2 regions of the Peribacillus frigoritolerans genome follow, and region 1 is predicted to be linked to the other one. Evidence: predicted binding sites of a transcription regulator. Region 1 holds the regulator's gene; the other holds the start of a gene.
What was found. The regulator NrdR, encoded in region 1, represses ribonucleotide reductase genes. The targets are predictions, from matches to a motif close to AACACNATATATNGTGTT.

Region 1 (4,435 bases):
GTAAATCAGGAAGTGCTGGAAATTGACAAGCATTTCGTCATATCCAATGCATCTTGTACAACGAACTGCCTTGGACCGGTTGCAAAAGTGCTTGATGAAAAATTTGGCATAAACAACGGTTTAATGACAACGATACATTCTTATACAAATGATCAAAATAATATCGATAACCCGCACAAAGACTTGAGACGTGCCCGTGCCGCTGCGGAAAGCATGATTCCTACGACTACAGGAGCTGCAAAAGCCATCTCACTAGTTTTGCCGCAATTAAAAGGCAAGCTTCATGGAATGGCGATACGCGTACCGACACCTAACGTATCTTTAGTCGATCTTGTTGTGGATTTAAACTGTGATGTCACGATTGATGAAGTGAACCAAGCCTTCATCGATGCTTCAGAAAATGAACTCAAAGGAATCATGGAATTCACGATGGAACCTTTAGTTTCCAGTGATTTCAAAACGAATCCACACTCTGCAATCATCGATGGGTTGACGACGATGATGATCGGGGACAGGAAAGTGAAAGTCCTTGCATGGTATGATAATGAGTGGGGTTACTCCAACCGGGTAGTGGACCTAGTGAAATTGGTTGGCTCAGAGTTGAAAAAAACTTCAGAAGTCGAATTATCAGTAAAATAAAAAGAAAAAGCCGAGCCTGCTAAAATTTTTTAGCGGGCTATTTTTAATACAGTGATCAATCAATTCCTTGCTGCTTTAAGGCGCTGAATAAACCAGAATACAGAATTTGCTCCAATCGCAATATCCCTATTACATATAAAGTTTATCTTTCCAAAAATTCAATTTGGAGTTGCAAAAAAAATTCAAACCATATATACTATGAATCGTGAACTTCTTCAATAGCGGTTTGCATGATGGCTACTTAAAGGGTTAGGACCTCTTTGGACTAACTTTCCCCCGTGGTAGTTATCAGAACTTATTTTTAAATCATGGTAAGGGGGAAGCTTAATATGGAAACAGCTTACACTATGGAAACTATGGGTAGACACGTCATTTCTGAACTTTGGGGTTGTGACTTTGAAAAACTGAACAATATCGATTTAATTGAAAAGATTTTTGTTGATGCTGCTTTAAAATCAGGTGCAGAGGTACGAGAAGTTGCCTTTCACAAATTTGCTCCACAAGGAGTCAGCGGGGTTGTCATCATTTCTGAATCACACTTAACGATTCACAGTTTTCCAGAACACGGCTATGCGAGCATTGATGTCTATACATGCGGTAACTTGGATCCGAATATTGCGGCAGATTATATTGCAGAAGCTTTGAATGCGCAAACACGTGAAAACATAGAATTACCACGTGGATTAGGTCCTGTACAAATGAAAAAAGCCAATATAAGTGCCCTATAAAAAACACGTATACACAGAGATGCCATGGGTGCATCTCTTTTTTAATGCAATCAATCGGCAGTCTGCTCCCCTTATAGGGGAGGATGCCCTTGCAGCATAAAGACTTTGACAACGGTGCTTCAACGGCAGAACAAAAAGTGCCTGCTGCCGGAAGTTACACTTTTTACTTGTACTGGCCGTTCCATTTAATATAAGATTAAGATAGAGAAGTAATTCCTTGGGGAACATTTAGATAGGGGAGTCCTACATAAAATACGGAGCTGATAATGATGAAATGCCCATCATGTCAATATAACGGAACAAGAGTGCTCGATTCCAGGCCAGTCGATGAAAGTAAATCGATTCGACGACGCCGTGAATGTGAGGCATGTGGTTTTCGATTCACGACATTTGAAAAGGTGGAGGAAACACCGCTTATTGTAGTGAAAAAGGGCGGGACGCGGGAAGAGTTCAGTCGTGATAAAATCCTGCGTGGCTTAATCAGGGCTTGCGAAAAACGTCCGGTTCCCTTGAAAGAACTAGAGCAAATTACCAGTTATGTAGAAAAAGAACTACGCAACCAGGGCATATCGGAAGTGAAAAGCGACAGTGTCGGCGAGATGGTGATGGACAAGCTGGCAGAAGTCGATGAGGTTGCCTATGTAAGGTTCGCATCCGTCTATCGACAATTTAAAGACATCAATGTCTTTATCGATGAATTGAAAGATTTGATAAATAAAGAAAGAAAGTAGAGCTGAAGATTCACTTTGGCTCTTTTTTCACTACATCTTTTGAAAGGTTTGAATGGAGATGTCAAAGCATTGGCAAGAATTGCTCCCAGCTGATTCATATTTGGTCTCATCTGCGGGGCTGCTTCATGACTATGATCGGAAAATACTTACCCGACTATATCAACCTCTTATTGGACCTATATGCATTAGCCTATATATGACGTTATGGAGTGAGTTGGAGGAGAACAGGTTATGGTCGGAAACCTCCTCACATTATCAATTAATGAATACCATCGGCCTTAAGTTAGCTGATATTTACGAAGCCCGGCTTTTACTTGAGGGAATCGGTTTGTTGAATGTATATAAGAAATCGAAAAATGAAACGAAGGAATTCATCTATGAGTTAAACCCGCCGCTTTCCCCCCAGCAGTTTTTCACGGATGGAATGCTGAATATTTACTTATACAAAAAAATCGGTAAAGCGCAATTCAACCGGTTAAAGAGATTCTTTTGTGATGACCATATCTTAACCGATCAATATGAAGGTGTGACTAAATCTTTTGCGGAAGTGTTCTCATCAGATCATTTGGATTCTTTATATGTAACGGATGAAGCGAAAAATGAATGGCAACCGATGCCTGAACAGCAATACATCGATCGGACTGAAGGCGTCGAGCCATCGGGGTTTGATGACTTATTTGATTTTGACCTTTTATTTGCCGGGATGAAATCCTCGATCGTACCGAAAAAGGCCTTTACTCCGAAAATAAAAAATACGATTGCCAAACTTGCTTTTTTATATGGCATCGATCCGCTTGAAATGCAAAAACTAGTAATGGATGCCGTTTCATTGGATGATGAGATCGATGAGGAAGTGCTCAGAAAGGCGGCAAGGGACTGGTATCAGATTGAACGACAGGCCGATATGCCTTCCCTTGTCAATCGGGTGCAGCCGATTCGTGAACGGACACAAAAAGAGGAACCGAAAACACAGGAACAAGAGTTAATCCGTCATTTGGAGACGATTTCCCCAAGGGAGCGGCTGATGCAATTGTCTGGCGGTGCAGAGCCATCAAGCGGTGATTTGAAAGTCGTTGAGGGCGTGATGATCAATCAAAAGCTGAATCCGGGTGTCGTCAATGTCTTGATTGAATATGTCATGCTCAAAACGGATATGAAGTTCACGAAGGGCTATGTCGAAAAGCTGGCAGGCCATTGGGCACGACTGAAGGTCTCCACGGTGGTCGAGGCGATGGAGCTGGCTAAAAATGAACATAGGAAATATCAGGACTGGGCTCAGGGAAGCAGGAATGCTGCGAAGGGCAGCCGGAAAAAGGCGATACGGGAAGAAGTGGTTCCGGAGTGGCTTGAGAAAAAAGAAGAAGCACAGCAGGAGCAGAATGCAGATCAGCCTGAATTGGATGCCCAGAAACGCGAGCTTCTGGAGAAATGGAAGCAGTGGAAAGCAGGAGGTGAAATGAACGATGGAAAAGATTAATAGGTCCCTTAATAAATTGGCCAATACAAATCAATTTCAACAGCGTTATGAAAAGCTGAAACAGGAGATTTTTGAAAACGAACAAGTGCGGTTATTTATGAATGCCAACAGCTCGACGGTCACGAAGGAAATGATTGATAAAAACTTGGGGAAGCTTTATGAGTTCACTTCACAAAGCAATAAGTGTGATAAATGTCCGAGCTTGGATGGCTGCATCAATATGATGCAAGGGTATTATCCTAAATTGGTGGTTCAAGGGAAAGCCCTGAACCTGCATTATGAAGTCTGCCCGCGGAAATTGGCAGAGGATGAAAAGCGGAAACGGGAAAAGTTGATCCGCAGCCTGTATGTACCGAAGGATATTTTAAAGGCGAGCATTGAAGACTTTACCCAAACGGATAATGAAAACAAACGCTTGTCTGTTTTAAGTAAAGCGATGTCGTTCATTATGGAATATGAGCCAGGTAAAAGGCAAAAAGGCTTATATATATATGGGAAATTCGGTGTTGGGAAAACGTACTTATTAGGTGCGATCGCCAATGAACTTGCAAAAAGGCAAATTTCCTCCCTTATTGTCTATGTACCTGATTACTTGAGGGAACTTAAGGGATCGATAGGTGATAATACGGTCAATGAAAAAATTGAAATGGTGAAAACGGCACCTGTCCTCATGCTTGATGATATTGGAGCGGAGTCCATGACGAGCTGGGGACGCGATGAGGTTTTTGGTCCGATTTTGCAATTTAGGATGCTGGAAAACCTGCCGACGTTTTTCACTTCGAATTTTGACTTGAATGGCCTGGAGAACCACCTGACCTTTTCACAGCGTGGTGAGAAGGAAGAAGTGAAGGCGGCCAGGG
Region 2 (4,435 bases), 360 kb from region 1:
TGGGGGTAAGGACTCTCGATATAGCTAAAAGATTGCTGGATTTCGGGTATCATCCTCCAACCATTTACTTCCCGTTGAACGTGGAAGAAGGAATGATGATAGAACCGACTGAAACCGAGTCAAAAGAAACGCTGGATGCGTTCATCGATGCGATGATCCAGATTGCCAAGGAAGCGGAAGAAACTCCTGAAATCGTCCAGGAAGCTCCGCATACAACCGTTATAAAGCGGCTTGATGAAACTCTTGCTGCAAGAAAACCCGTTCTGCGTTATCAAGCCTAGATTGATAGCTTATACGAAAAAAATCCCTGCCTGCCGGCGGGGATTTTTCATGTTTATGTAAGATTTCATTAAAGTCCAACAGTTAACTTTCTTTTCCTTGAGCTATTAAATTAAAAAGAGCCCATGCGGAGATGGGGTCTTATTTCTTTGCTTTGATTTTCCCGGTCCACATTTTGAAACCGCCCTTTAGGTGAAAAAGTTCCCTGTAGCCCTTTTTGTATAGCATGGCTGCAGCTCTGCCGCTGATGATTTCGCTTTGAGCGTACAAATATACAGGCTTGTCCGGCCTAATTTCGACCAAGCGTGTTTTCATTTGAGTCATAGGGATGTTTCTTGCGCCTAAGATATGACCATTATCGAAATCATTCGGTTCCCGCACATCGATTAGCTGCACTTTTCTGTAGTTAGCGATAAATTCGTCCTGTGTTAGTGTTTTAACGATTTTACGCTGGCGGTACCAATTAAAAAGTGAATACGCAATAACCACTCCTAAGATGATGAGCAGTGTATATAATATTTCCAAACATAAAAACTCCCTTCTACCTTAACGAATACAGACAATCTTTATTATATAATTGCTTTACCCAATAATCAAAAAGAATTTTCATCAAATTCTTCATCGACTTGATAGCACTTTCTTTTTTAGAGTGTTAAAGTCTGTTAAACTACTACATGTGAGTTTTTGTGGGGTATTGAAAAACAGTTTATCGAAACGAGGGGTAAGGATGGCTAAAGAAAAATGGGGTTTTATAGATTCGGGGTATTGTTCACCGGCTTTTAATATGGCGCTGGACGAAGCGCTGTTAAACTGGCAAAGCAAAGGGGAAATTCCGCCAATCATACGCTTTTACGGCTGGGATCCAGCGACATTGTCGATCGGTTATTTTCAAAAGGCAGAAAAGGAAATTGATATGGAAGAGGTCAAAAGGCAGGGCCTTGGTTTTGTTCGCAGACCGACAGGAGGACGAGCTGTACTGCACGAGCATGAATTGACTTATAGCGTAATCGTTCCAGAATCCTATCCAGGAATGCCAACTACCGTTACTGAAGCATATCGTGTCATTTCTGAAGGAATATTAATGGGGTTCAGGAATCTTGGATTGGATGCTTATTTTGCCGTGCCTAGAACCGATCAGGAAAAAGCGGCTTTAAAAACGCCCAGGTCTTCCGTCTGCTTTGATGCTCCAAGCTGGTATGAACTGGTCGTTGAGGGCAGGAAGGTCGCTGGCAGCGCTCAAACCAGGCAAAAAGGCGTCATCCTTCAGCACGGTTCCATTTTGCTTGAACTTGATGATGATAAGCTCTTTAGCGTATTTAAATTCTCAAATGACAGGGTTAAAGAGAGAATGCAAAAAAACCTAAAAAATAAAGCTGTGGCCATAAATGACATTGCCGGGAGAAAGATTACCATCCCTGAAGCGAAAGAAGCTTTTGAAAAAGGTTTTGCCGAAGGACTTTCGATCGATTTAGAGCCATATGTCCTCACTGAACAGCAATTGCTGGAAGTGAAGGCCATTGCAGAAAGCAAATATGAAAGCGATGAATGGAATTTCATGAGATAGAGGAAGCATAATCAGAGTGGATAATAAAAAAGTTTTTTCAGATTTGTTTGACCAAATAACACATCCCTTGCAGGGATAAGCCCTAAAAGGGATGGGGAAAAAGCAAGGTCCAAATTAATTGAAATCTGATGAAAATTTATTGTAAATCGACATTTTCCTCCCTTTTGCTAACTATATTAATTGATTTATCGTTTGACAAAATAAAAAGTTATTCAAAACAAACACAATATATAGTGGTTGAAATATTTAATGCGACACTATATGTTGATTTTTGAGTTTCGCTATGATAAATTTAGGGTACTTGTTAAGCGAAACGGACATGTAAGGTTACATAAGGATTTTTGCGGCAGCAAGAACGGATCTTGAAACATATAAAGGAGAGGGAATTATGTCGGTTGTAATAAAAGAAGCTTTAAAGGTTGATCTAGAAAGGTTGAATAAGGATATTTCTTTATTTCCCCAGGTTCACCCTGTAACTGCTGATATGAAAATGGCGCATAAGGGAGTGTCCCGTCTAGTCATGCTTGACCGCTATTCTTTTAAGGATACTGAAAAAATCACACTCTCGGCAGGCGATTTCGTCGTGTTGACGATTAAGGAAGATCCGAAATTCCCGGCAAGGGGTCTCGGCTACATCGTTGAAATTGATTGGGAAACCAAAAAAGCCAAGGTATTGGTGGATGAAGAATTCCGTGGCGTATTGGATAATCCAGAAGAAGTGGAGACGGGAATTGTAAACCGTCCGTTGGATATAATCGAAAAGCCGCTTGAAATATACTATGAACAAATTGCGAAACGTAATGCAACGGGATTAGCATCAGTGGAAACCACGGAAGAAAAGAGAACGGAATGGTTCAATAAATTCTATGAAGAATTAAAGAACCTTAATTTTGTCCCGGCAGGCCGAGTATTATACGGTGCGGGTTCCAATACGGATGTTACTTATTTCAACTGCTATGTAATGCCATTCGTACCGGATTCACGTGAAGGGATTTCAGAACATAGGAAACAAGTGATGGAAATCATGAGCCGCGGCGGCGGAGTGGGAACGAACGGGTCGACACTGCGTCCAAGAAACACTCTGGCAAAAGGGGTAAATGGAAAATCCTCCGGTTCAGTCTCATGGCTTGACGATATTGCCAAACTGACGCATCTTGTTGAACAGGGCGGTAGCAGACGGGGCGCGCAAATGATCATGCTTGCTGATTGGCATCCTGATATTGCAGAGTTCATCATTTCTAAAATGCAAAACCCAAGGATTCTACGTTACCTAGTGGAAAATACTAAAGATGAAGCCATCAAGAAATATGCGACGGATAAATTGAAATTCACGCCGCACACGGAACAGGAAACGGCTATGTATCAAGGGATCATCAACTATAAGGAGATTCCTGGCCAAGGAGGATTTAGCGAGAAAATCATTAGGGATGCAGAAGAAAAGCTCCGCACAGGGGGAACTTACAGTGTCCATAATTCTGATTTTCTGACTGGAGCCAACATCTCGATTTGCCTGACTAAGGAATTCATGGAAGCGGCGGAACAAGATGCGGAATACGAATTGCGTTTTCCTGATGTTGAAAGCTATAATGCCGAAGAAATGGCCATTTACAATGAAGAATGGCATAATGTCGGTGATGTTCGCGAATGGGAGAAAATGGGTCACAAAGTCCGTGTTTACCGTAAAATTCGAGCTAAAGAGCTTTGGAATTTAATAAACATTTGTGCAACATATTCTGCTGAACCAGGTATTTTCTTTATCGATAATGCTAATGAAATGACGAATGCCAAAGCATACGGTCAACAGGTCGTAGCGACGAACCCTTGTGGAGAACAGCCATTGGCCCCATATTCAGTATGTAACCTTGCGGCAGTCAATCTGGCTGAAATGGCTGATAAAGAAAGCAAAACGGTTAATTTCGAGAAACTTAAGCAGACTGTCGAAGTCGGTGTGCGTATGCAGGACAATGTCATTGACGCAACTCCTTATTTCTTGGATGAAAACAAAAAACAGGCACTGGGCGAGCGACGGGTTGGACTTGGTGTGATGGGTCTGCATGACCTTTTGATCTACTGTGAGACGGAATATGGCTCTGAAGAAGGAAATATCCTGGTTGACAAGGTGTTTGAAACGATTGCGACGACAGCTTACAGGGCTTCTGTGGAGCTTGCTAAAGAAAAAGGCAGTTTCCCGTTCCTGATCGGGTCAACGGACAAAGAAACCGATGAGCTTAGAACACGTTTCACACAAACCGGATTTATGGAAAAAATGCCTGAAGATATCAGGGAAAGTGTTGCTGCACATGGCATCCGCAACTCTCATTTATTGACAGTGGCTCCTACAGGAAGCACAGGAACGATGGTTGGGGTATCAACAGGTCTTGAACCATATTTCTCCTTCACGTATTTCCGCAGCGGCCGTCTTGGTAAATTCATTGAAGTTAAGGCAGACATTGTACAGGAATACTTGGACCGTCATCCAGAAGCCGATACAGAAAAGCTTCCAAAATGGTTTATTTCCGCTATGGAATTAGCTCCAGAAGCACATGCTGATGTTCAATGCATCATTCAACGCTGGATTGACAGCTCGATCAG

Region 2: a site for NrdR is predicted at 2,064-2,081, ahead of ABOA58_RS18010 (vitamin B12-dependent ribonucleotide reductase). Genes of this name have one in related genera too.

Annotation. Positions count from the first base shown of each region.
Region 1 is NZ_CP158190.1:4,037,629-4,042,063, reverse strand. It holds gene ABOA58_RS19800 (glyceraldehyde-3-phosphate dehydrogenase) at 1-639, shown strand, start outside; gene speD (adenosylmethionine decarboxylase) at 987-1,367, shown strand; gene nrdR (transcriptional regulator NrdR) at 1,637-2,098, shown strand; gene ABOA58_RS19785 (replication initiation and membrane attachment family protein) at 2,157-3,575, shown strand; gene dnaI (primosomal protein DnaI) at 3,562-4,435, shown strand, end outside.
Region 2 is NZ_CP158190.1:3,681,432-3,685,866, reverse strand. It holds gene gcvPB (aminomethyl-transferring glycine dehydrogenase subunit GcvPB) at 1-281, shown strand, start outside; gene ABOA58_RS18020 (rhodanese-like domain-containing protein) at 421-804, opposite strand; gene ABOA58_RS18015 (lipoate--protein ligase family protein) at 1,007-1,843, shown strand; gene ABOA58_RS18010 (vitamin B12-dependent ribonucleotide reductase) at 2,232-4,435, shown strand, end outside.